DNA from 4 places in the Alkalihalobacterium alkalinitrilicum genome. Region 3 is predicted to be linked to each of the others. Evidence: riboswitches for the same ligand, from Rfam matches in the RefSeq annotation. Region 3 holds a riboswitch; each other region holds the start of a gene.

Region 1 (6,323 bases), 4.6 Mb from region 3:
CAGAGAAGAAATATGGAAGTGCAGTAGGTACTTGAATTTTAAAAAAGGTTTGCCAGCGGCTCGCTCCCATCGTTCGTAATAAATCGATATGATCTCTACTCGTGGAACGAAGACCATCAAATGCTCCAATCGTGATAGGGAAAAATGTAATAAGCACGGTTACAACGACTTTACTCCAAATTGTATACCCAAACCACAATACAAAAATCGGTGCTAGGGCGATAATCGGAATGGTTTGTGAGGCAATGACGAGTGGAAAAAATGTTTTTTCTGCTAGCTGGCTCATATTCATCCAAACGGCAAGACCAACCCCAAATACAACCGAAATACACAAGCCAATTAGAACAACTTCTAACGTTGCTAGTAAATGTACTTTAAACAGTACATCATGAAGTTCGACCATTTTTGCTAATATGAGCGTTGGCGAAGGCAGTATAAACGGTTTATTGAATTGGATTGCACTGATTTCCCATCCTAAAAAAAGAAGGAGTAAAAGAATAACCGAACTCATGTAATACTTTAATTGTTTCATAGCTTCACCTGCTTGCGTAATTCTTGGAGTAAATCTTTTTTTATTTTTGCAAGCTCAGGTGATAGCAAGTCTTCTAATGTTCTTGGTCGAGATAAGGGTACTTGAATTTCCTTAAAGCTCGTAAGTGGTGATTGGGAGAAGAGGAAAATTCGATCCGATAAAAATAATGCTTCATCGACATCATGAGTAATAAAAATGACAGTTTTTTCAAGCTTCTCCCATTGTTCTAATAGCCACTCTTGCATTGAAAGACGAGTCACTGCATCTAATGCACTAAAAGGCTCATCAAGAAGTAAAAGGTCACCACCACCTAGCATTGCTCGTAGAAAAGAGACTCGTTGCCTCATCCCACCCGAAAGTTGATGTGGATAATCATACTCGTAACCTTTTAAGCCGAATTCCTCAAGTAGTTGAAGAACATGTTCTTTTTTGCTTTTTTTCGTAAAGCCGTTTATTTCAAGAGGTAGGAACGCATTGTCAAGTATATTTCGCCAATCAAGTAGCATATCTTGTTGCGGCATGTAACCGACTTTACCTAAACGGTTATTTTCCTCTTGACCATAAAGGGAAATCGCTCCATTTGTAGGTTGTTCTAGACCTGTGATTAGGCGAAATATAGTACTTTTTCCAGATCCACTTGGGCCTAATAAGCTGACAAATTCACCACCTTTAACTGATAATGATAGTTCGTTTAAAATTGGAGAAGTCTTTTCTTTCTTTATTCCCTTATAGGAAAATGAAACGTGGTCAAATGTGAGAACATTATTGCTCCTCATCTGTTGGCCACATCTCCATGTTGTAAGACATATCCCAGAACATATATTCATATCGACTTGTATTTAGGAAAATTTCTTCGAGGTTTGCTAGTTCTGCTTCTGTTTTTCCTTCTGTTAATTCGTTCATTAAAGTAATTAACCAATCCGCTAATTCCCCAAATTCCTCAGAAGCATACATTTTAACCCATTCACCGTATGTTTCATTTTCAAGTGCACCAGGTATTTTACTAAGTTCAGTTCCAATTTCAAAATAGCTCCAAGTACATGGAAGGACAGCAGCGACTAGTTCAGCAAGGGATCCTCTTTGTGACACGTTTAACATATATCCGCTATAAGCTAAAGTAGTAGGAGCAGCTTTTGTTGTTTCAAGCTCATCATCGTTAATACCGAGGCGACGTGCGTACTGTCTATGCAAATCCATTTCTACATTTAAAGTAGAATCAAGTAACTTAGCAAAAGTGGACATCGTTTTAAGGTCTCCTCCTTTCAAGCTACCTAAAGCAAATAAACGGGCATAATCGATTAAATATAAATAATCTTGACGCATAAAAAACTTAAATTTTTCAATGTCTAATGTTCCATGCCCAATTCCTTGAACAAATGGGTGCTTATGATTTTTTTCCCAAATCGGTTTTGCTTTCTCATATAAACGTTCTGTAAATAACATCAAATCACTCCTTTGATTATTTCTTCGTATGACACCAATCATAAATAAATTTTGTCATTACTTTTGTAAATTGAATTAGCTCATCGATAGAGAGTTGTTCATTTACTGCATGTGCATGTTCGAGTTTTCCTGGACCGTAAATGACTGTTGGAATACCAGCTTCACCGAGCCAACCGCCATCGGTAACCGTTGGCGACATTCCAATTGTTACTTTTTCTCTGAATACAACGTCATGAACATTAGCTAGTGTTTGTAGGCCAGCATGATTTTCATCAATAGCTAAGGACGGAAAGATTTCACCACGGTCTTCGATCATCGATGCCCCTCCCCATTGAAAGGTAGGTGGGTTCTCTCTTAGCCAAGGGTCAGCTTTGGCAACGTGAAGAATATGCTCTTCGATTTCTTTCGCGATGTCGTCATGATTTTCATTAGGATAAAAATGGACCGTAATCCAAAGAGCACAACGATCAGCAACAAAAGCCGCATGGCGTCCTCCTTCAATGACAGCTGGGTTAATCGTCGTCATTCCAGGTGGAAAGCCAGGATAGGATTTCGTAACGGCCCAATGTTGCTCTAATTGTTTAAGTCCATCTATAATTTTTGTCATTTTTTCAATTGCGCTAGCTCCGAATAAACCACCACCTGCATGTATCATACTGCGCCGATTCGCATCGTGAAACGTTTGTGGACTTTGGATCGTAATCCAGCCTGTAATAACACCGCCTTGACCTTGAATTTGACAGTTACTAGTATCGACAACGACTGCAAAATCAGCGTTATATCCTTTTTTACAACACTCAAGTGTTCCCGCTTCACCGACTTCTTCACCAATGACGGATTGAAAGGTTAAGTCCCCAGGAAGGTTTATCCCAGCCTCTTTTAGTAGTTTTATTGCAAATAGTGAGCCTGCAAGACCACCTTTCATATCAGCTGCACCGCGTCCATATAAAATATTATCCTTTACAACAGGGGAAAAAGGATCTTGATCCCATTGTTCTCCTTCTTCTACTGAAGCGACATCGATGTGACCGTTAATGAGTAGGCTATTATATTCGTCTGAATTTGATCCAGAAAGGATACCAACGACATTAGGATCACCTTTATATACATCCCATTTATCAATAGAAAAACCTAATTCTTTTAAATATGTAGAAACAAATGTTTGAGCTTCATCTGTGTTCCGCGCTGGAGGACTGGGTGTTTTAAAACGAATTAAAGTTTTGGCTAAATCAATAATCTCTCCTTTACGGTCATTCACCTGGTTTAGTAATGAGATAATTGAAGTTTCTGTCAAAAAAATTCACTCCTTTCAAATAGTAAATATTTAAAGAAACATAAATAACTTTTGAGGAAGTGTTCTCTAAACACGTAAAAAAACCACTTCCTTATAGTTGAGGGAGTGGTTGAATAGTCAGTTGCTAACAAGTAAATGTCTGAGAAGTTATTTATCTCAATGGTCCGACTATCCACTTTCCTCCGCTAGTATTATCTAGATCAGGTTCAAGGGTTTAGGCATTGCCAGTCTCAGCTTTGAAAAAGCACCCCTAGTGGAAATTTTAAATTGTTAAATTATTTATACGTCTGTGTAACAAAGTAACACACTTACAGTAGAAACTCAACTAAAAAGTGTGAAGTACTCCATTATTGTGAAATATTCTGTTTCATAACAGCTTCTCTAGATATTAATATAATATAACAGTAGTCCGAACACATGAAAGGTGAGATTGAATTAGTTTGTATTATATAGATGGTTTTTGATAGCGATTTCAAAAAAAGAGGTAGATTGATAAGCCAAAAAGAAAGTAAAGTATTCAAAAGTGTATTTACCAATGGATAAAGGAGGAGGAAAAAAAGAAGCAGTAAATTAAAGAAAAGTTTTTTGACTAAACAGTTAATAAATTGAATATTGGGACTTTTAATTAAAAAGGAAAAAAAGTGAAAAAAGTAGTTGTGTTTTCTGAAATGCTGTTATATTATAAGGGTGTAAACAACAAACTGTAATAATACAGATTAAGTAGTTCAAGAAATTAGGTAACCTGGTAGTGAAGTTGATTGAGGTATTTCGTATCTTAAACCTAAAGAACTTCTAGAAAACAATTAATCTTTGAAACGAAATTAATTGTGAATGAGGTACTAAGATATTGTTAACTCAGTCATAATTTAAAATTTTTTGAAGAAAAGGGAGATGGAGATTATGGCAAAAGTAAACATTCAAGAGGAAGCAAAAAAATTACAACAACAATGGGATACTGATCCGCGTTGGATGGGCATTGAGCGTCCATATTCAGCTGAAGAGGTAGTAAAATTACGTGGTTCTGTACAAATTGATCATACATTAGCACGACTTGGTTCAGAAAAACTTTGGAAGCTTGTAAATGAAGAGCCTTACGTAAATGCACTTGGTGCACTAACTGGTGGGCAAGCGGTTCAACAAGTGAAAGCTGGATTAAAAGCGATTTACTTAAGTGGGTGGCAAGTAGCAGCGGACGCTAACCTTGCTGGTCATATGTATCCTGACCAAAGTTTATACCCTGCAAACTCAGTACCACAAGTTGTTAAACGTATTAATAACTCTTTACAACGTGCTGATCAAATTCAACATATGGAAGGCGAAGGCGATGTTGATTATTTTGCGCCAATCGTAGCTGATGCTGAAGCTGGTTTTGGTGGACAGCTAAACGTATTTGAGCTAATGAAAGGTATGATTGAAGCTGGTGCTTCTGGAGTTCACTTTGAAGACCAACTAGCTTCTGAGAAAAAATGTGGTCACTTAGGTGGGAAAGTACTTATTCCTACACAAACAGCTGTACGTAACTTAGTATCAGCTCGTCTAGCAGCAGACGTTTCTGGTGTACCAACATTAGTAATTGCTCGTACAGATGCAGATGCAGCTGATTTAATTACAAGTGATATTGATCCAGTTGATGCTCCATTTATTACAGGTGAGCGTACTCCAGAAGGTTTCTACCGTACAAATGCTGGTATTGACCAAGCGATTGCACGTGGTTTAGCATATGCTCCATACGCTGACCTTATCTGGTGCGAAACATCTAAACCAAGCCTTGAAGAAGCGAAGCAATTTGCTGATGCAATTCATGCGAAATTCCCTGGGAAAATGCTTGCATACAACTGCTCGCCTTCATTTAACTGGGAAGCTAATCTTGATAAAGCGACAATTGAAACGTACCAACAAGAGCTTGGAAAAATGGGATACAAATTCCAATTCGTTACACTTGCTGGGTTCCATGCTCTTAACTACAGCATGTTTGAACTTGCTCGTGGCTACAAAACTCGTGGTATGGGTGCTTACTCTGAGCTTCAACAAGCTGAGTTTGCTGCTGAAGAGCATGGCTATACAGCTACTCGTCACCAACGTGAAGTAGGTACTGGTTACTTTGACCAAGTGTCTCAAACTGTTTCTGGTGGTACTTCTTCTACAACAGCTCTTAAAGGTTCAACGGAAGAAGCTCAATTTCAAAAAAACTAATTTTCATAAATTGGTAATTTAACACAACTCTCTCATCAATTTAAATATATTTGATAGGCTAACTCTTCGGTGTTAGCCTCTTTTTTTTTGGTAGAAACCTTTTATAATAAAATGAATGTTTACTACAAATTTTAAAAAGAAATGATCGTATGGATTTCATTCTACGAAAAATCAAAATTGTCAAATTGAAATGATAGAACTGAAAAAAAATTGCTCTCTTACATTAAAACAATACCTTTATCATATAAACATGGAAAAAGAGCACCTTATTAGGTACTCCTCGTGTATTAATTTGGTAACTCACTTATTGTGGTGGGAAAACTAATCTACTTTTTTCTCTGCGATTAGGATTCCATCACTATCTGCGTACACATAATGATTAGGGTGCCAATTCACTCCTGCAAATTGGACAGGAATGTTCGTTTCTCCCTCTCCTTTTTTAATACTTCGAATTGGTGTGGTTCCTATTGCGAATACACCAATATTCATGTTATCAATTTGAGCAGAATCACGAATGCATCCGTTAATAATCACGCCAGCTAAATTACGAGAGACGGCAATTTCAGCTAAGTTGTCTCCCATTAAAGCGCATTTTTTCGAAGCGGCCCCGTCAACAACGAGAACACTTCCTTCTGGTATTTCTTGAAGCGCTTTTTTAACTAGTACATTGTCTTCGAAAACACGTACTGTACATATTGGACCTTCGAATGTTTTCTTCTGTCCAAAAAATTGAAAAATAGGTTCGGCAAGTATTAATTGATCTCCATGTGCGTCGTGTAAATCAGCTGTTTGAATAGACATTGTTCGTCCTCCTAGCGTTATGATGAATAAAAATTCGTCATTTCCTATTAAAATTCCTGC
Region 2 (6,323 bases), 1.8 Mb from region 3:
ATATTACGTGTTCTTCGTGTTCTTAGAGCGATTTCTGTCATTCCTTCATTACGAAGACTGGTCGATGCGTTATTATTAACTATCCCAGCACTTGGAAATATTATGATTCTAATGAGCATTATTTTCTATATCTTTGCCGTTATTGGAACGATGTTGTTTGCGGGTGTTGCACCTGAGTATTTTGGAAATCTGCAATTGTCCTTATTAACGCTATTCCAAGTCGTCACACTTGAATCATGGGCAAGTGGTGTAATGCGGCCAATATTCGCAGAAGTCCCATGGTCGTGGATATATTTTGTCCTCTTTATTCTCGTTGGTACATTTATCGTGTTTAACTTATTTATTGGTGTTATCGTAAGTAATGTTGAGAAAGCGAATCAAGATGAAAACGAAAGTGACGAGGTTGACACGAAACATGAAGTCCGTGAACTTCGAAAAGAAATTGCTGAGTTGAAAAAGATGATGATCAAAATGAACAAGAGCTGAGGCATTTCTCAGCTCTTGTCTTTATTTAATTTCTATTTTATTTGACACCAGTTCGCCTTCGACCAGTCAAATTCAACCTCTATAATAAAGAAAACAGGTAATAAATTTCTATAACAGTAACCATACTATAACTATATAAGTGACATGGTAGGAGAGTTAAACGATGGTAATACTATGGACATTCATAATCTTAACCATACTGTTAATTACTTCAGTATTCATATTGAAAAGAAAAATGAACGGGTTAAGCATTATCGGATGCTATCTATCATCAAATATTTTCATTGAATTATCAGGTGTTATTATCAATATTAATTTAAAACTAACACAAAGCCCTGATGAAGCAATGAGTTTATGGACACAAAAAATAGCTTCTATTGGAGCTAAACCGCTATTAGTTATTTGGGCGATTTTTATTTTCTATTCTGATTTAAAACTATTCATCAAAGCTACCATTATTACATTTTTTATATTTAGTTTAGTTTCTTTTGAATTACTATTTATTAAATTGGGCTTTTTAGAATTCGTTAAATGGAACACATTTTACGAATTCTTACGCTATCTAGGAATTTTTATATTGACTGCATTATACGTAAAAATTCTTGGAAATTTAATTAAAAAAGAGCTGAATGCCTAATGTTGCTTTACCCACCAGAAAAATTTGATGAAAATGAAATATTCGTCATTATTTTATTAGTGTTTGTCTGGATTTTACTATTTGTTATTCCTAGACACCTTAGTGCACTTGAAATTTTTTTAATATGGACTCTGAACGTATATTTTGTATTTACTGCAGATATGTCGCTTGCAGTTCCCCCAGCCGAATTATATGAGACTATGGACCTTCCAGAACATGAAATCTTTGACTTTTTAATCTTTTTCTTCGGATATTTTCCCTTTGCCTATTTTGCGATAAATTACTTTAAGCCTAGAGCTTTTTCCGTCAAACAAACAGTTCTATTCATTATAGTTTGTGCCTTATTAACAACAATGTTAGAATGGATTGCATTAAAATTAAATGTGTTTACGTTTACTGGTTGGAAAATTTATTTGTCATTTTTCGTATACATTATTGTTTATAGCTTAAACGTGCTCCTCTTCCTGTATATCAAAAGGAATCTTTCCCAAAAATCGCTTTCGATATTTAGGGTCTTATAAAGTGAAACTTTATTCAGTGGGGGTTATCCTTCATCCCCCACTGAATATTAGTTGAACCAATCGGGTTGTTACTGAGGGCCACAGGATGTGGGTCGCACAGACGTTGCCATAGGACGTGGCGACCTTAGTCTGTGTTCAATCATCTCCCACTTATCCTTTATTGATTCCTCAAAGTCTTGAAGTGGGAGTCTTAGCGCCAGTTAAACGGGATAAAAAAGATTGTTAATGTTGATTGGTGATTTTTGGCTCATTATTGAAAATTCAACCTTTCAGTTTACTGAAGGCGTGTGTCAAAATCAACGGTTATCACAATGATCTTAAACATAGTCATAATATAAAAAGATACACCACAATTGATATTAGTGATGCATCCATTCTTATATAATGTGAAACATTATAACTTTACATAGCATTAAGTTGTTTTTTTATTCACCTTATTCAATCGATTCGTCAGCTGCTCCAAAAAACTCATCATACAGTGCACGAACCGCTTTTTCTTCGTCTTCTTGATGAACTCCAAACACTAAACTTACCTCAGATGAACCTTGGTTAATCATCTCAATGTTGACGTTCGCATTTGCGAGTGCAAGTGTTGCACGTGCGGAAAGACCAATGGTATTATGCATGCCTTCACCCACGATCATAATCATCGAAAAGTCGCGTTCTACATACACATCATCAACATCTAATTCTTCTTTAATTCGTGAAATAATACGCTGTTCTTTTTCACCATCTAATTGACATTGTTTTAGAATAACCGATGTATCGTCGATACCTGATGGGATATGTTCGTACGAAATGCCTTCTTCTTCAATAATTTGAAGCAACCTGCGTCCAAAACCTATTTCACGATGCATTAAGTATTTACGAACATACAATGTACAAAAACCTGAATCACTAGCAATTCCAATCACTGGATTTCTTACACAAGCACGCTCAGCCATAATCATTGTTCCACGTGCTTCTGGATTATTTGTATTTTTAATACAAACTGGAATAGACTGGCGGAACGCTGGCATTAGGGCCTCATCATGAAATACAGAAAATCCAGCATACGATAATTCACGCATTTCACGATACGTCATTTTTTTAATATTAACAGGGTTTTCTACAATTTTAGGGTTGGCGGCAAATACAGAATCAACATCTGTAAAATTCTCATATAAATCAGCTTTAACTCCAGCCGCTAAAATGGACCCTGTTATATCTGATCCACCACGAGGAAACGTAACTAACGTGCCTTCTTTAGAGTACCCGAAAAATCCAGGAAATACGATAACACCTGAACGCTCCCTTAATTGAAATAAATGATCGTAGCTTTCTGGAAGTACTTGAGCATTTCCAGGTTCGTCACTTACTAATAATCCCGCTTCATTCGGGTTGACATATTGAGCTTCTATTCCGATACTTTGAAAATAAACTGCTATTAATTTTGCATTATTGTCTTCCCCGCTCGCTTTCATTTGATCGATAAATTTTCCTTCATGGCTAGAATCAAATGCAACCCTTTGTTGTAAATCTGCTTTAATAGTTTCAATAATATCTCTAGATAAATTAAGATCCAATGCGATTTCTTCATAACGGCCAACGACTGCGCGAAGAGCATTGTCAACGTCTCTTTTTTCTAGCACAGCTTCGGCTAATTGGATAAGTAAATCCGTAACCTTTGTATCTGTTGCTTCTCTCTTACCTGGTGCTGAAACGACAACAAACTTTCTTTCCTCGTTCTCACCAATAATCGCTGCCACTTTACGAATTTGCTCTGCGTTCGCCACTGATGTCCCACCGAATTTCGCTACTCTCATCTTGTTTCTCCAACTCCTATAAAGTTTTTTTCTGTTCCCTTAATATTTCAATAATTCATAATTTATCATAGCCACCTGTCGTTTGCAAAGTTGAATAAAATGGATATGGTAGGCTGTGTAAGGATATATCACCAACTGGCCTAGTCAACCTACACATCCTCCTCATTCACGCTAATCGATAGAAAACCCTCCCATATTGAAGGATTTTAATGCGACAGTAATACTTTACAGAAATAAAGAGCTAAAATTAACAACAATATTCGCTATTTTTTGTCATAATTCCTGCTAACTGCGAACGTATTCATGAAAAATTCAAAATTTTATTTGGCTAAATAAAGAATACTGCCACCTTTTATAAAAAAAAAAGGAAAATAGATCCAATGTACTGTTTTCTTTTGAAAATATGTATGTTAGTTTTATAGTACAACTAAAGAAAACGGGAGCTCCAAGCAAAGGGCTGAGAGGACAACTGATACTGTTGTCGACCGTGAACCTGATCTAGGTAATGCTAGCGGAGGGATTTTGTAGAATACGTATGTCCATCCGACCGCTTTCTAGCGGTCTTTTTATTTGTACTGTTTAATGATACCCTTTATAAATGAGCGTTCATTTGTAAAGTAAGTAATATTTTCATGCAAAAAAACAGACATATACTATTCTGTACATATATTTAAAGTCCCCTCCTCCAGGATCGGTTCGAGCAACAAGAACTCAATCAAATTTTAGGAGGATTTTTTTATGTCAATTCTTAACTCATTCCCAAACAGTAAGAAAGTTTATGTGAACGAAAAAAACAAAAATGTATCAGTTCCATTTCGTGAAATAGAACTAAGCCCCACTTCGTTTAACGGTGAAGAAATTGCGAATGAACCATTTAGAGTTTATGACACGACTGGACCTTACACAGATACATCCTACAAAGCAGATGTGAGGAAAGGTTTACCAGAACTCCGGAAACCATGGATTTTGGAGCGTGATGATGTCGAATGTTATGTCGGCCGAAATGTGAAACCCGAAGATAATGGATTTATCGATTTAGAAAAAACAAAAGCCGTAAAAATATTTGATACGACAAATCGAAAACCACTTCGAGCCAAACAAGGGAAAAATGTAACGCAGTTGCATTATGCCAAACAGGGGATCATTACTCCAGAGATGGAGTTTATTGCGATACGTGAGGGATTAGAGCCTGATTTTGTACGTTCTGAAGTGGCAAGTGGAAGAGCAATCATTCCATCAAACATCAATCATCCAGAAAGTGAACCAATGATTATCGGCCGAAATTTCCATGTGAAAATTAATGCAAACATTGGAAACTCTGCGGTCAGTTCTTCCATTGAAGAAGAAGTTGAAAAAATGACGTGGGCGATCCGCTGGGGTGCTGATACAATCATGGACTTATCAACTGGTAAACATATTCATACTACGAGAGAATGGATCATACGAAATAGCCCTGTTCCAGTTGGTACGGTACCCATTTATCAAGCACTCGAAAAAGTAAATGGAGTCGCAGAAGACTTAACGTGGGAAGTTTACCGCGATACATTAATCGAACAAGCCGAACAAGGGGTTGATTACTTTACGATTCATGCAGGAGTGTTATTACGTTATGTGCCGATAACCGCGAATCGCTTAACAGGAATCGTCTCAAGAGGTGGATCGATTATGGCTGCTTGGTGTCTTGCTCACCATCAAGAAAACTTCTTATACACACACTTTGAAGAGATCTGTGAAATTATGAAAACATACGATATCGCCTTTTCTCTAGGGGATGGTTTACGTCCAGGTTCCATTGCGGATGCAAATGATGAGTCTCAATTTGCTGAGTTAGAAACGCTAGGAGAGTTAACGAAAATTGCTTGGGAGCATGACGTTCAAGTAATGGTAGAAGGACCAGGACATGTACCGATGCATAAAATTAAAGAAAATATGGATAAGCAACTTCAAATTTGTAATGAAGCACCATTTTATACACTTGGCCCATTAACAACTGATATTGCCCCAGGTTATGACCACATTACGTCAGCGATTGGTGCTGCGATGATCGCTTCTTATGGAACCGCAATGCTTTGCTATGTTACACCAAAAGAACATTTAGGCCTACCAAATAAAGACGATGTCCGAGAAGGCGTCGTTACTTATAAGCTCGCCGCTCACGCTGCTGATTTGGCTAAAGGCCACCCTAACGCTCAAAAGCGTGATGATGCCCTTTCAAAGGCACGTTTTGAGTTCCGTTGGCGTGATCAATTTAACTTATCACTTGATCCTGAAAAAGCGATGAGCTTCCATGATGAAACCTTACCAGCAGAAGGTGCGAAAACAGCTCACTTTTGTTCAATGTGCGGGCCTAAATTTTGCAGCATGAAAATTTCTCACGACCTCCGTCAAACCGCAAAGGAAAAAGGAATCGATGAACAGACACTATTAAAAGAAGAAATGGACAAAAAATCAGAAGAATTTAAAGAGCAAGGAAGTAAAATTTATACAAAACTGTAATTCATAATGAGATTAAAGGGGCTGAGGATGGTACTAGGTACTATCCTTCGGCCCCCTCTCTAATTTCCAACTCCATCCCTACTATGAGAATACTAAATTAATTAGCTATAACTCTCCTTTGTTTGGCTCCCCTTTCTTCCTTTTACTGAAATTCTATGTATCTATCGGATCCTTTATTAGCTCATATTTCCTTTTACTGGAACAACCTGTGTTTATTTCTCTATTTTCGCCTTATTTTTCTTTTACTAGAACTTTTTGTACCTAAAATCTTCTTTCCTACCAACAAGCTTTACTAGAATTATAAAGTGAAACTTCCATCAGTGAGGGCCCACACGAGGTGGGTCACACAGACGTTGCCACAGGACGTGGCGAACTTAG
Region 3 (6,323 bases):
AAATAAAATGAAGACGATATTATTAGGCCTAGTAACAGCAACCTTATTAGTTGGATGTGGACAAGAGGCGAGTTCAAACCAAGAAGCAGAAGGAACAACAGGGTCTCTATCGGAAGAAACGTCAAATGAGGAAACTCAAGAAAGTGTATATGAAACAGTTGAAATTGAAAATAATGAGGAACTATTAGTCTTTACAGAGCCACCTCAGCGTGCGGTCACGTTAAATCAACACGTTACAGAAGTGATGTTAGCGTTAGGGTTAGAAGAATTTATGGTTGGTACGGCATACCTTGATGATGAAGTATTACCTGACTTTAAAGAAGCGTATGAGGCGATCCCAGTATTATCCGATCAATATCCATCACAAGAAGTCTTTTTAGCAGAAGAACCAGATTTTGCTTATGCAGGCTGGGCAAGTGCATTTCGTGAAGACAATATTGGGACAGTACAGCAATTAAAAGAGTTTGGTATTAACGCCTATTTACACGAGTCTTCAACAAAAATCGGTCCATCCATTGATGATATTTATACAGATATTCGCAATATTGCCCGTATTTTCAATGTGGAAGAAAGAGGAGAACAATTAATTGCTTCAATGGAAGAAGAGTTGGAAGAAATTCAGAAAAACATCCCAGAAGTAACAGAAAAAAAGAAAGTGTTTGTCTTTGATAGTGGAGATACAGCACCGTTTACTGTTGCACAAAATTTCTTGAATTCATTAATTACGTTAGCTGGTGCGGAAAATATTTTTAGTGAGATTGATAAAAACTGGGCTGAAGTTAGTTGGGAAGAAGTAGTTGATCGTGACCCTGAAGTAATCATCATTGTAGATTATGGTGAAACAACTGCTGAAGAGAAAAAAGAGACGTTGCTTCAACACCCAGCGCTTGAAAATGTCACTGCTATTGAGAATGAAGAGTTTATCGTCATTCCATTGTCAGCCGCTGCAGAAGGGGTTAGAGTACCGTATGCCCTAGATATATTAGTTAATGGTTTGTATAAATAAAATTCAATTGTTATTCTGGACCTATGTCAAGAAAGTGGACACCTAAATAACGAATTTTAGTTTTGTCATATTACAAAAACAGTAGGCCCTTCTTCATTTTTTAAAAGCATAGATGATGCCGTGGATGCATCAAGCCCAAACCGCTTGACCCAACCACTCTATCATCTGGTAGATGGTTAGGTGAAGAAGGAACCTCACTGCCTAACCTAGTGCGTAAGATCAAGCTGATTGTCCGGTAAATTGTTTTGCGTATTGAACTGGTGGCACATATCCAATAGACCCGTGAATCCTTTTTCTATTGTAGAAAAACTCGATATACTGATAAATTTCGTTATACGCTTGTTGCTTGGTTTTAAATCGACGACCTCGTACGAGCTCTTTCTTTAAAATACTGAAAAATGATTCTGCACAAGCGTTGTCATAACAGTTTCCAGTCCGACTCATGCTTGCCTCCATACCATAGCTTTCAAGTCTTTGGCGATAGTCATTAGACGTATATTGTGTTCCACGATCTAAATGGTGAATTAATCCTTTTTCTGGCTTTTTAGACTCATATGCATCACCCAGCGCTTCCAAAACGAGCTCATTTGCCATGTGACTTTTCAGACTCCAGCCTACAATTTCACGAGTACAAAGATCTAAAACAGTGGCCAAATATAACTTCCCTTCACGACAAGGAATGTAAGTGATATCTGATGCCCAGACTCTGTTAGGAGTAGCTATGTTAAATTCCTGGTTTAACTTATTTGGAGCGATTGGATTCGTATGGTTAGAATCAGTTGTTACTACCTTAAATTTCTTTGAAACGCAAGAACGCAATCCAAGCTCATTCATGTATTTGCCGACTGTACGCTCACTAATAGTGTAGTTTTCATTTAATAACTTTTGAGTGATTTTAGGACTACCGTAACACTCGTCATTATCGTAAAAATGGTATTTGATGCGCTCTTGAACCTTTATTTTACGTTGTTCTTGGTTACTGACCTCATGTTTTAGCCACTTGAAAAAGCCGCACCGAGATACTTCTAGCACTTTACACATCTTCATCACCGAGAATTCGAAGCGATGCTTCTCAATGAACTCAAACCTCATGGCCGTGGTCTGCTGAAGATGTGCACCGCCTTTTTTACAATAGCTAATTCTTCTTTTGTGGCGGCTATCTCTTGGTCTTTTTCTTTTAATTGGCGATCTTTATCACGTAGCTGTTGCTCTAACTGACGAAGCCGCTCTTCACTTGTTAGTGATTCATTATCAAACTCGCGATATTGAGTCATCCACTGATGTAGGCAACTAAGCGGAATATCTAATTCCTGTGCAATATCTCTCATCGTTTTCTTTTGCTTTTGTTCTTGTGCAAATTTAACTGTTTGTCGTTTAAATTCTTCATTATACCTTTGCCGATGTTCACCCATGGGGAACCCCTCCTTGTTATTATCATCATATCCAATAATGATGTTCGTTAAAGGGGTGTCCACTTTTTATTCTAGCAGCACAGAAGACCTTATTTGATGAAAATTATGAGAAAAGAACTCAAACAATACTCAATAGCGGTATCTCAGTCCGTTTACATCTTAGTTTCACTATTTTCTCACTTACGCATTTAACGGTAAATTTTACTTCCTTGTTTTTTGAATTCTTCTGACTTCCTATCCATTTCTTCTATTAATAATGTTTGTTTATCGATGCCTTTTTCTTTTGCGGTTTGACGGAGATCGTGTGAAATTTTCATACTACAAAATTTAGGGCCGCACATTGAACAGAAATGAGCAGTTTTAGCACCTTCTGCTGGTAATGTTTCATCGTGGAAGCTCATTGCCTTTTCAGGATCGAGTGATAAGTTGAATTGGTCGCGCCAGCGAAATTCAAAGCGCGCCTTCGATAACGCATCGTCACGCTTCTGTGCATTTGGATGACCTTTTGCTAAGTCAGCCGCATGGGCAGCAAGTTTATAAGTGACAACACCTTCATGGACATCATCTTTATTCGGTAAGCCTAAATGTTCTTTCGGTGTGACATAGCAAAGCATCGCAGTACCGTATGAGGGGATCATTGCAGCACCGATTGCTGAAGTTATGTGGTCATATCCAGGTGCGATATCCGTCGTTAATGGACCAAGTGTATAGAAGGGTGCCTCGTTACAAATTTCAAGTTGTTTATCCATATTTTCTTTAATTTTGTGCATTGGAACATGGCCTGGTCCTTCGATCATCACTTGAACGTCATGCTCCCAAGCAATTTTGGTTAATTCGCCTAATGTTTCTAGCTCAGCAAATTGAGATTCATCATTAGCATCAGCAATCGAACCTGGTCGTAAACCATCACCTAATGAAAAAGCGATATCATATGTTTTCATGATTTCACAAATTTCAGCGAAGTGAGTATTGAGAAAGTTTTCTTGATGGTGAGCAAGTCACCATGCGGCCATGATGGAACCTCCTCTAGAAACAATACCCGTTAAGCGATGAGCTGTTAGTGGAACATAGCGTAGTAAAACCCCCGCATGAATTGTGAAGTAATCAACGCCTGGCTCAGCTTGTTCAATTAATGTATCTCGATAAACTTCCCATGTTAAGTCTTCAGCTACTCCATTTACTTTTTCGAGTGCTTGGTAAATAGGCACTGTCCCCACTGGAACTGGACTGTTTCGACTAATCCACTCTCTTGTAGTATGTATATGCTTCCCAGTTGATAAGTCCATAATCGTATCAGCGCCCCAACGAATTGCCCAAGTCATCTTCTCAACTTCTTCTTCAATAGATGAGCTAACGGCAGAGTTACCAATATTAGCATTAATTTTCACATGGAAGTTACGACCGATAATCATCGGTTCACTTTCGGGATGGTTGATGTTTGACGGGATAATCGCTCTTCCAATAGCCACTTCAGATCTCACAAATTCAGGGTCTAACCCTTCACGGATGGCGATAAATTCCATTTCTGGAGTTATGATTCCTTTTTTAGCATAGTGGAGTTGTGTTACATTTTTTCCTTGTCTTGCTCGTAGTGGTTCTTTATTTGATGTATCAAAGATTTCTACAGCCTTTGTTTTATCTATATCAATAAAACCTTTCTTACTGTTTGGAAATGGGTTAAGCATTGACATAAAAAAATCCTCCTAAGATTGATTTAGTTCATGTTGCTTGAACCGATCATGGAGGAGGGGAAATTAAAATATGAAAGAATAGTTAGTAATCCATATTTATTTTTGCAGCTGGCCATGTTAACTCGACTGTCATCAGTCATAGTCACTATGAATGGAGCTGTGCAAATAAAAAGACCGCCAAAAAGCGGTCGAATGGACATATGTATTCTACAAAATCCCTCCGCTAGCATTACCTAGATCAGGTTCACGGTCGACAACAGTACTAGTTGTCCTCTCAGCCCCTTACTATGGAGCTCCCGTTTTCTTCAGTTGTATTATTAAACTATCACATATTCTATAGGTTTAGAATTGTTCTTTTGTAGGAAAAGGTATTTCGGCTGAAATGTAGTACAGTAGAATTATAATAATAGTTATGAGGTGAAACCAATGAAAGTTTTAATCGCACCTGATTCTTTAAAGGTAGTTTGTCAGCCCTCGATGTTTCACACTGTATGAAGAAGGGAGTTCAACAATCGTTACCAGGAGCAACTATCGATTGTTAACCTTTAGCAGATGGAGGGGAAGGAACGATCGACGAATTAATTTCAAATACGAATGGCCAGATTTATACAGAACATGTGCAAGGTCCTCTTGGAGAAGTTGTTACTGCAAAGTGGGGAATGTTGGGTGATGGAATGACGGCAATTATTGAAATGGCTGAAGCTCCAGGTATCACATTGTTGCCATCTCATAAACTTAATCCGTTGAAAACATCTACTTATGGGACTGGACAGTTAATAAAAAGTGCAATGGATAAGGGATGTAAAAAAATAACAATCGGAATTGGCGGTAGTGCGACGAATGATGGTGGTGCTGGAATGGCTTCGGCACTAGGGGTTAAATTTTTTGATAAAAATGAGGTTGAATTAGAACCTGGTGGAGGGAGCCTTGCGGTAATGTACCAAGGGGAAATTGTAGAGACCTTCACTCATTGGGAACGTGAGCAACTTAAGCATCCCTATTCACAATTACTCTTTGATACAATGAATAAAGGACAAAAGATTCATAGGGGATGGCCGATTGTATCGAAAAGTACCTTGTCAATGTGACAAATACTATATTTCTGTTCGATTAGGAGAATCGGGAGAGATGCATTGCTTTGTCATAATCGCCACTAAATAATACAATTGTTGTTTTTTCTTTATGTCATAGTTGTTCCTCCTCTTAATGACAAAGTATATGTTTCTCCTGTTCAAGCACTCATACCTGGAATTACATTAATCACATTAACATTTACTCTATTAAAAGGGCTATATTGATCGGCAAGAAAAATTTTTATCTAACACAATATGAACATCGCGTTGTAAATTTCTCTATTTTATCAAGTAACAAAGCATAAAGCTAAATGAACTGAAAATTGAAGGAAATTGAATTATGCCAACACATTCTCATACTCTTGCGCAAGCCGACTCGAAGCGCTAGAAAGCACTTGCTTTGTTATATAATTGAATGAGGAAACACTTTTAACGTGAAAACAAGCCATTCTCAAGAAAAACACATCTAGACATAAATGAAGAATTAACATAGGTGTTTTATGGGGGATAGATGAATAAGTCGGTTTAAAACAACCATTCAAAATTTTCACAGTATACTAAATGGGTCATTATTGGTATAATATTATCATTATTGATAATGATAATATTATACCAGTGGCCCATATAGGAGGTAATTTATGATGAATAGAAGAGAAGAACGAATTAAAATCGAAGAAAAAGCCTTGTTAGGTGCAACAATATCGTTTCCCGAATCGACTGAACAAAAGGTTCCAGCAGTTTTATTAATTGCTGGGTCGGGTGCAGGTGACCGGGATGGGAACATGCCTAAATTACAACTTAATCTTTATAAAATGATTGCAGATGGATTAGCTGAAGCAGGATTTATTTCCCTCCGCTATGATAAAAGAGGTGTTGGAGAAAGTGAAGGGGAATTAAACAAAGTTGGATTATGGGATTTAGTTGATGATGCTGAAAGTGCATTACAGTTTTTAAGAAATCTTACTAACGTTGATCAAGAGCAGGTATATGTGTTAGGTCATAGTGAAGGAACAATATTAGCGACGGCTCTTAATGAGAGAGCATCACTAGCGGGGTTAATTCTTATCGCAGGAGCTGCTGATACAATAGAAGAAGCGACTAAATATCAGCGAGAATTAGCTTATGAAGAATTAAATAATGA
Region 4 (6,323 bases), 2.0 Mb from region 3:
GCAGCATGATTAGTTGGGCCAATACCATTACCAATCGATAAAGAATGAGTAATGGCTGCGCTTATAAATTGCTTAGCCGTTTTCACAGCATCTGCTATTTCATCGCCTTTTGCTAACTGGGCCGCTATAGCCGCTGCAAAGGTACAACCTGTACCGTGTGTGTTTTTTGTACTAACCCGTTCTGCTTCTAAATAGGTGATTGTTTGTCCATCGTATAAAATATCCGTAGATTTTGTATCCCCTTCTAAATGTCCACCTTTTAAGACCACATATTTCGGTCCTAGACCGTGTAATTTTTTGGCTGCACTTTCCATTTCTTCTAACGTTGTCATTTCCTTTATCCCTAAAACTTTTGCTGCTTCTGGCAAATTAGGAGTAATAACTGTAGCCAGCGGAAGAAGTTTCGTCACGAGTGCATCAACAGCCGCATCTTGTAATAACGAAGCCCCACCTTTAGCAATCATTACTGGGTCAACAACGATGTTCTCCACGTTGTATTGTTTTAATTTGTCAGCAACTAATTCAATAATTTCTGGAGAAAAGAGCATCCCTGTTTTTACTGCATCTGTGCCGATATCCGAAAGCACAGCATCTAATTGAGCTTCTATGGCCTCTGCTGTTTGCGGGAAAACACCATGAACTCCTAATGTATTTTGTGCAGTTAATGCGGTGATAACACTCATACCAAACGTTCCCAATTCTTGAAAAGTCTTTAAATCAGCTTGGATGCCTGCTCCTCCACCACTGTCAGATCCTGCAATTGTTAATGCTTTGTTCATACTTATTTCACCTTCCTTTTAACTAAAACGCTCAGGTGCAAACGAAGTTAACGGTACTATTTCTTGTTTTTTATCGAGAAGATCTGCAACAATATGTGCTGTGACAGGACTTAGTAAAATACCATTTCGATAATGACCCGCTGCGAAAATGATCTCAGGTACATTCGACAAACCACCAATTAATGGATAGCCATCTTGAGTAGCAGGTCTAAGTCCAGCCCACGTATGAAAGGGAACTTCACTTTCTAAAAAAGGTAATACTTTTTTATTCCAATTCGTTAATCTACGAATCCCTTTTTCTGTTACCGTAGTGTCAAAACCCGCAATATCCTCGGAAGCCCCATTAACAAGTGTTCCGTTTGCTTTTGGAACTAAATAACCTTGGCTCGTATAAATTATATGTTTTACCTTACCCACGGGAATGTTGTATGCACAAATTTGCCCTCGAATCGGGTAAACAGGAATATTGAGACCAAACACATTTTCTAATTCTTTCGCCCACGCACCATTACTTATAACTAGACGGTCCCCAGAGAACTTTTGTCCATTTTTGGCACAGACACTAATTTCAGACTGCCAACGCTCTAGATGCACTTCTTCTAAATGATCAAAAATTTTCACACCTAGTTTTCGACAGCCTTCCTCGAGAGCTTTTACGTAATCTGGTGCATACACATGACTTTCTTCTGGATAATACATCGCGGCAATCATTTCACGTGATAACTCTTTTTCTAACTTAAATAAATCTTCTCCATAAAGGATTTCAGCTGTTGCACCAAACTGCCCTTGCCATTGTAGTCTCGTCTCAAGAGCAAGAAGATCAGCTTCATGGTATACACAGTGTAAACTTCCAGAATTACTGTATTCAAAGTCAATACCTGATATGTCCTTAACATCTTCTTGCCATTTTGGATATAGCCTTAAACTCTCAAGACAAAGTCTAAAGAAATCATCTGGGTCTTCGCCAATTTCAGAAAATGGTGCGAGCATTCCTGCGGCGGCACCTGAAGCTTGACCACCACAAGCCACTTTTTCTAACACTGTAACGTCGTGCCCTCGTCTTTGACACTCAAAAGCTGTCGCAAGACCAATAATACCCCCACCTAGTACGACAATCCGTTCTCCCATATAAATCCACTCTTTCTATTTCAAGATCAACGACTCGTAAGCACTACTCGCTGTAGCATATCGTTTTTGCGGAATTCGACCTGCCAAATAAGACATTCTACCAGCTTCTATAGCATAGCGCATCGCTGTTGCCATCTTTACAGGATCTTTTGCTTTTGCAACAGGTGTGTTCATTAAGACTCCATCAACACCTAACTCCATTGCTTGAACTACGTCCTTTGCCGATCCTAGTCCCGCATCCACAATAATCGGAACGTTAGCTTCTTCAACAATTAACGATAAATTATAAGGATTTAGAATGCCTAATCCCGTTCCAATTGGTGCTCCTCCAGGCATAACGGCAGCCGCACCAGCCTCTTCTAACCTCTTACACAGGACTGGGTCGTCCGAAGTATAAGGGAGTACAACGAAACCTTCTTTTGCAAGAACTTCTGTTGCTTTTAAAGTCTCTATTGGATCAGGTAATAACGTTTTTTCATTGACACTTATCTCGATCTTAATCCAATCACTTAACCCACTTGCTTTCGCTAAACGAGCAATCCGGATCGCTTCATCCGCTGTTTTGGCTCCTGATGTATTTGGTAAGTACGTAAACGTTTGACCTTCTAAGTGTTGTAAGATCGCATCTTCATCTGGAGCTTCTAAATTCACACGCCGAATGGCAAATGTTAAAACGTCAGAACCAGATGCTTTTATGGCTTCATTTTGTACAAACGGATTAGGGTATCGCCCTGTACCAATAAAGAAACGTGAAGACAACTCTTTTCCTGCGATGATGAATTTATCATTATTATTCATATAATCATCCGCCTCCTACAAAGTGAACTAGTTCAATTTTCATTCCAGGTTCAACCATTGTATCTTCCCAATTACTCCGATCAACAATTTCTCCATTTACTTCAGTTACTACTAAATCTTTCTCTAATCCATAATGTTTTACAATATCTATAAGTGTTTTAACTTCTAATTCAACCGTTTCACCATTAATATATAATTCCATTACACCTTCACCTTTTGATCAATTTTTTGAATGAATTGTTGACAAACAGATTTAATGTCATCAGTTCCGACAATTTCACTAATAGCACAAATTCGAGTTGCTCCAGCCTCTAACACTTGATCGACATTATGAAGCTTAATTCCACCAATAGCTACGAAAGGGATCGTGATTTCCTTTACGACTTGACGGATATAATCAGTCGTAACAGGATCTACAACATCGACTTTACTTTTAGTCGGGAAAATCGGACCTACACCAATATAATCTGCACCAGCACGTTCAGCTTCTCTAGCTTCTTCTATCGCATGAGTGGAAAGTCCAATTATCTTGTCCTTCCCTACTATTTTTCTTGCTTCTTCAATCGGTAAATCATCTTGCCCAATATGAATACCGTCTGCATCCACGGCGAGTGCCACATCAATATGATCATTAACAATAAACGTTACTCCATATTTTTTCGTTAACTCTCGTAATTGCTTTCCTTTTTCAAAGACCACTTTCTTTGAATTAGTTTTATCTCTTAATTGAATGATATCCGACCCACCGATAATCGCTTGTTCCATTACTGTTATTAAATCACGACCCTGATGAAATTCTTCACCAGTAATTGTATAAAGTTTAAACTCTCTCATTTTCTAGCTGTCTCCCTTCTTTACCTCTAAAAATTAAATAAAGCCGTAACCCAACGACGGATTACGGCTAGATATTGATAAGTAAATCAAATCTTCGACTTTCCTACGCTGGGATCACCAGATCAGGTTCGAGGGTAAAAGGTTCCTTTTTCTCAGCCCACTTTGATAGGCACCCCTAGTCACACTATAAACTTTTTAATAATGTTCTTCCTTTCATTATGACACAATTTTTATAGATTACAACCATTACCCTACCTTCATTCCAAGAGGAAATGCTTTGTTTTATTTGTTAAATTAATTAACCATTCATATTGATTCCCATACAACATCCATTTTCCATCAGGTGAAAGCTTTAATGGGGATTGAAGATCTACATCAACTACTTTTTGTTCTGTACCCGTTTCAACATTGTACTTTGTTAATTCATAAGGAGCATCATAACTGAAAAAATCACCACTATATAACGGTTTTAAATAATAAAATAAATGCTCATTTGCATCATATTCATGAAATGGAATCCACCATTGTTCAGAGTACGTATTTAACGTCGGAATTTCTAACTCTCCAATCATATCTTCGTTTTGATAGATCTGATAAATCGAATTTTCGGCTTCTAACGAATCAACCGAAACAGCTACGAGAATAGTATCAGCAAAAGTAAAAAAAGCAATGACTTCATCTAAAAACTTTTCTGTTTCGTTTGTATTTAAATTATACTTAAAAATCGGTGCATAAAAACTTGGAGCAAAAGATGCCCATTCCAGAAATGCTATTTCATCTACATTGATCCATTGAAAATACATCTTCTCAAGATCTAGTTGAACTAATTTTTCTTCTTTTAAATTAAGACGATAAACATCGTAATCCCAATCAGGGAGGAATGAAATAATAATAAGTTCATCATGATTGTAAGGATTCCAAAAGAGAGAAAATTCTTCCCCCACTTCACTTAATGAATAAACCAACTCTCCTTCTTTATTAATAAAATAAAGAGGCGAGGTTAACTCATAAGTTGATGTTTGAACAGCAAAGTAGGAATAATCATAGTTTGCTTCAACCGAAAGAATAGGCTCGTCGATTTGAAAGAATTCAACTGTCTCACTTGTCTTTAAATTCACTAGATCTAAATAAGAAATCGCATTTTCATCTCTTAGCAACAAAATCGTTTGACTATCATACCAACCACTTATTTCAACAAAGCTATACGGATTCATTTGAATTGGGGTATGGAAAATAGTTTCTTTCATTACACCTAATTTTTTTTCAATCAAGTTGTAGTTTTTTTGAGGGTGATTTAATACGACATTATCTTTCGTAGTGCATCCAATAGTAAAAATCATAAGGAAGGTTAATACGAAAAACAGAGATTTACTTTTCATTCGAACCTCCGTTTAAACTTCTTCTTTTAAAATTTGTTCTAAATCGTAATTTTCATTATTACACGTTTTTTCAGTTTGCTCAATAAAAATACACTAAAAGTAAACTTATGTGATAAAGTGAAATTTCATTCCATTCTAGGGGCTCGCACGACATGAAGTCACACTCCAAGCACGTTGTGAATTTAGTTTGACTTTAAGTGTAATATGTCCCATTAAGTCTTTGTTGGTTTCTCAAAGCCTTGATGTAGAGCCTTAGTGCCAGTTTAAATTAACTTGACAAGGAATGCTGAGCACCCCTTGTCAAATAAAAGTTTCTTATACCTTAATTATATATAAATTTAGCCCCTGCTATTCCAGGGTTCGTCATCTCTTTTGGTTCTAAAATTTCATTTAATTCTTCTTCTGAAAGTATGCCTCTTTCAATACAAATTTCTCGAACTGGACGATTTGTTTGTATAGCCTCTTTTGCAATTCGACTTGCAGTTTCGTACCCTACATGTGGATTAATGGCTGTTATAATTCCTACACTTCTTTCCACCATTTCTCTGCACCTTTCAATATTAGCTGTAATCCCTTCAATTGTATATTGTCTAAATACTTTTATACCATTTTGTAAAATTGATAATGATTGTAACAAGTTAAATACTAATACTGGCTCCATTACATTTAACTCCAACTGTCCCGCTTCCGAAGCTAAGCTAATCGTATGATCGTTTCCAATGACTTGAAACGAAATTTGATTAATCACTTCACACATAACAGGATTTACCTTCCCTGGCATAATGGATGATCCTGGTTGCCGTGCAGGTAAATTAATTTCATTTAACCCTGTTCGAGGACCCGAGCTCATTAATCTTAAATCATTGGCTATTTTCGATAAATTAATTGCTAATATTTTTAAAGCACTTGATAACTCGGTGTAAGCATCTGTATTTTGCGTAGCATCCACAAGATCTTCTGCTGTTTTAAAAGGTAAATGAGTGATGTCAGCTAAATACTTGGCCACTTTTTTAATATACTCAGGTAACGCATTTAAACCAGTTCCGACTGCCGTTGCTCCCATATTAATTTGATATAATTCATTTAGAGATCCCATTAGGCGTCGTAAATCGCGAGTAATGACTCGACGATAAGCACCAAATTCTTGTCCCAACCGTATAGGGACAGCGTCTTGAAGGTGAGTACGACCCATTTTAATGACACTATCAAATTCTTGTTCTTTTTCTGACAGAACCTGGATTAAATCTTCAAGTTCCTTTGTCAAACCTTTAGCTAAGTTTAAACAGGCGATATGAATAGCTGTCGGAAAAGCGTCATTGGTTGACTGAGCCATATTTACATGCGTATTCGGACTGACTTTTATATACTCGCCCTTCTTACCACCTAAAAACTCAATCGCTCGATT

The links. A riboswitch is a leader RNA that binds a small molecule or an ion and turns the genes downstream of it on or off. The one in region 3 is predicted to bind thiamine pyrophosphate.
Region 1: linked by a shared signal. The riboswitch ahead of BK574_RS25360 (acetylornithine deacetylase) and the one ahead of thiC (phosphomethylpyrimidine synthase ThiC) in region 3 are both predicted to bind thiamine pyrophosphate.
Region 2: linked by a shared signal. The riboswitch ahead of thiC (phosphomethylpyrimidine synthase ThiC) and the one ahead of thiC (phosphomethylpyrimidine synthase ThiC) in region 3 are both predicted to bind thiamine pyrophosphate.
Region 4: linked by a shared signal. The riboswitch ahead of thiE (thiamine phosphate synthase) and the one ahead of thiC (phosphomethylpyrimidine synthase ThiC) in region 3 are both predicted to bind thiamine pyrophosphate.

The regions. Positions count from the first base shown of each region.
Region 1 covers NZ_KV917368.1:5,237,422-5,243,744, forward strand. The annotation lists gene BK574_RS25345 (ABC transporter permease) at 1-532, opposite strand, end outside; gene BK574_RS25350 (ABC transporter ATP-binding protein) at 529-1,308, opposite strand; gene tenA (thiaminase II) at 1,295-1,975, opposite strand; gene BK574_RS25360 (acetylornithine deacetylase) at 1,992-3,269, opposite strand; TPP riboswitch at 3,430-3,531, opposite strand; gene aceA (isocitrate lyase) at 4,170-5,462, shown strand; gene rraA (ribonuclease E activity regulator RraA) at 5,784-6,263, opposite strand.
Region 2 covers NZ_KV917368.1:2,376,220-2,382,542, forward strand. The annotation lists gene BK574_RS11135 (ion transporter) at 1-486, shown strand, start outside; gene BK574_RS11140 (hypothetical protein) at 650-1,123, shown strand; gene BK574_RS11150 (aspartate kinase) at 2,079-3,449, opposite strand; TPP riboswitch at 3,876-3,986, shown strand; gene thiC (phosphomethylpyrimidine synthase ThiC) at 4,188-5,945, shown strand.
Region 3 covers NZ_KV917368.1:594,967-601,289, forward strand. The annotation lists gene BK574_RS02845 (methyltransferase domain-containing protein) at 1-6, shown strand, start outside; gene BK574_RS02850 (ABC transporter substrate-binding protein) at 1-1,006, shown strand, start outside; gene BK574_RS02855 (IS3 family transposase) at 1,226-2,098, opposite strand; gene BK574_RS02860 (transposase) at 2,095-2,418, opposite strand; partial or broken gene thiC (phosphomethylpyrimidine synthase ThiC) at 2,607-4,019, opposite strand; TPP riboswitch at 4,308-4,419, opposite strand; partial or broken gene BK574_RS02870 (glycerate kinase) at 4,664-5,197, shown strand; gene BK574_RS02875 (alpha/beta hydrolase family protein) at 5,821-6,323, shown strand, end outside.
Region 4 covers NZ_KV917368.1:2,573,206-2,579,528, forward strand. The annotation lists gene thiD (bifunctional hydroxymethylpyrimidine kinase/phosphomethylpyrimidine kinase) at 1-779, opposite strand, end outside; gene thiO (glycine oxidase ThiO) at 798-1,907, opposite strand; gene BK574_RS12310 (thiazole synthase) at 1,923-2,705, opposite strand; gene thiS (sulfur carrier protein ThiS) at 2,710-2,907, opposite strand; gene thiE (thiamine phosphate synthase) at 2,907-3,539, opposite strand; TPP riboswitch at 3,623-3,726, opposite strand; gene BK574_RS12325 (YqgU-like beta propeller domain-containing protein) at 3,797-4,918, opposite strand; gene aspA (aspartate ammonia-lyase) at 5,241-6,323, opposite strand, start outside.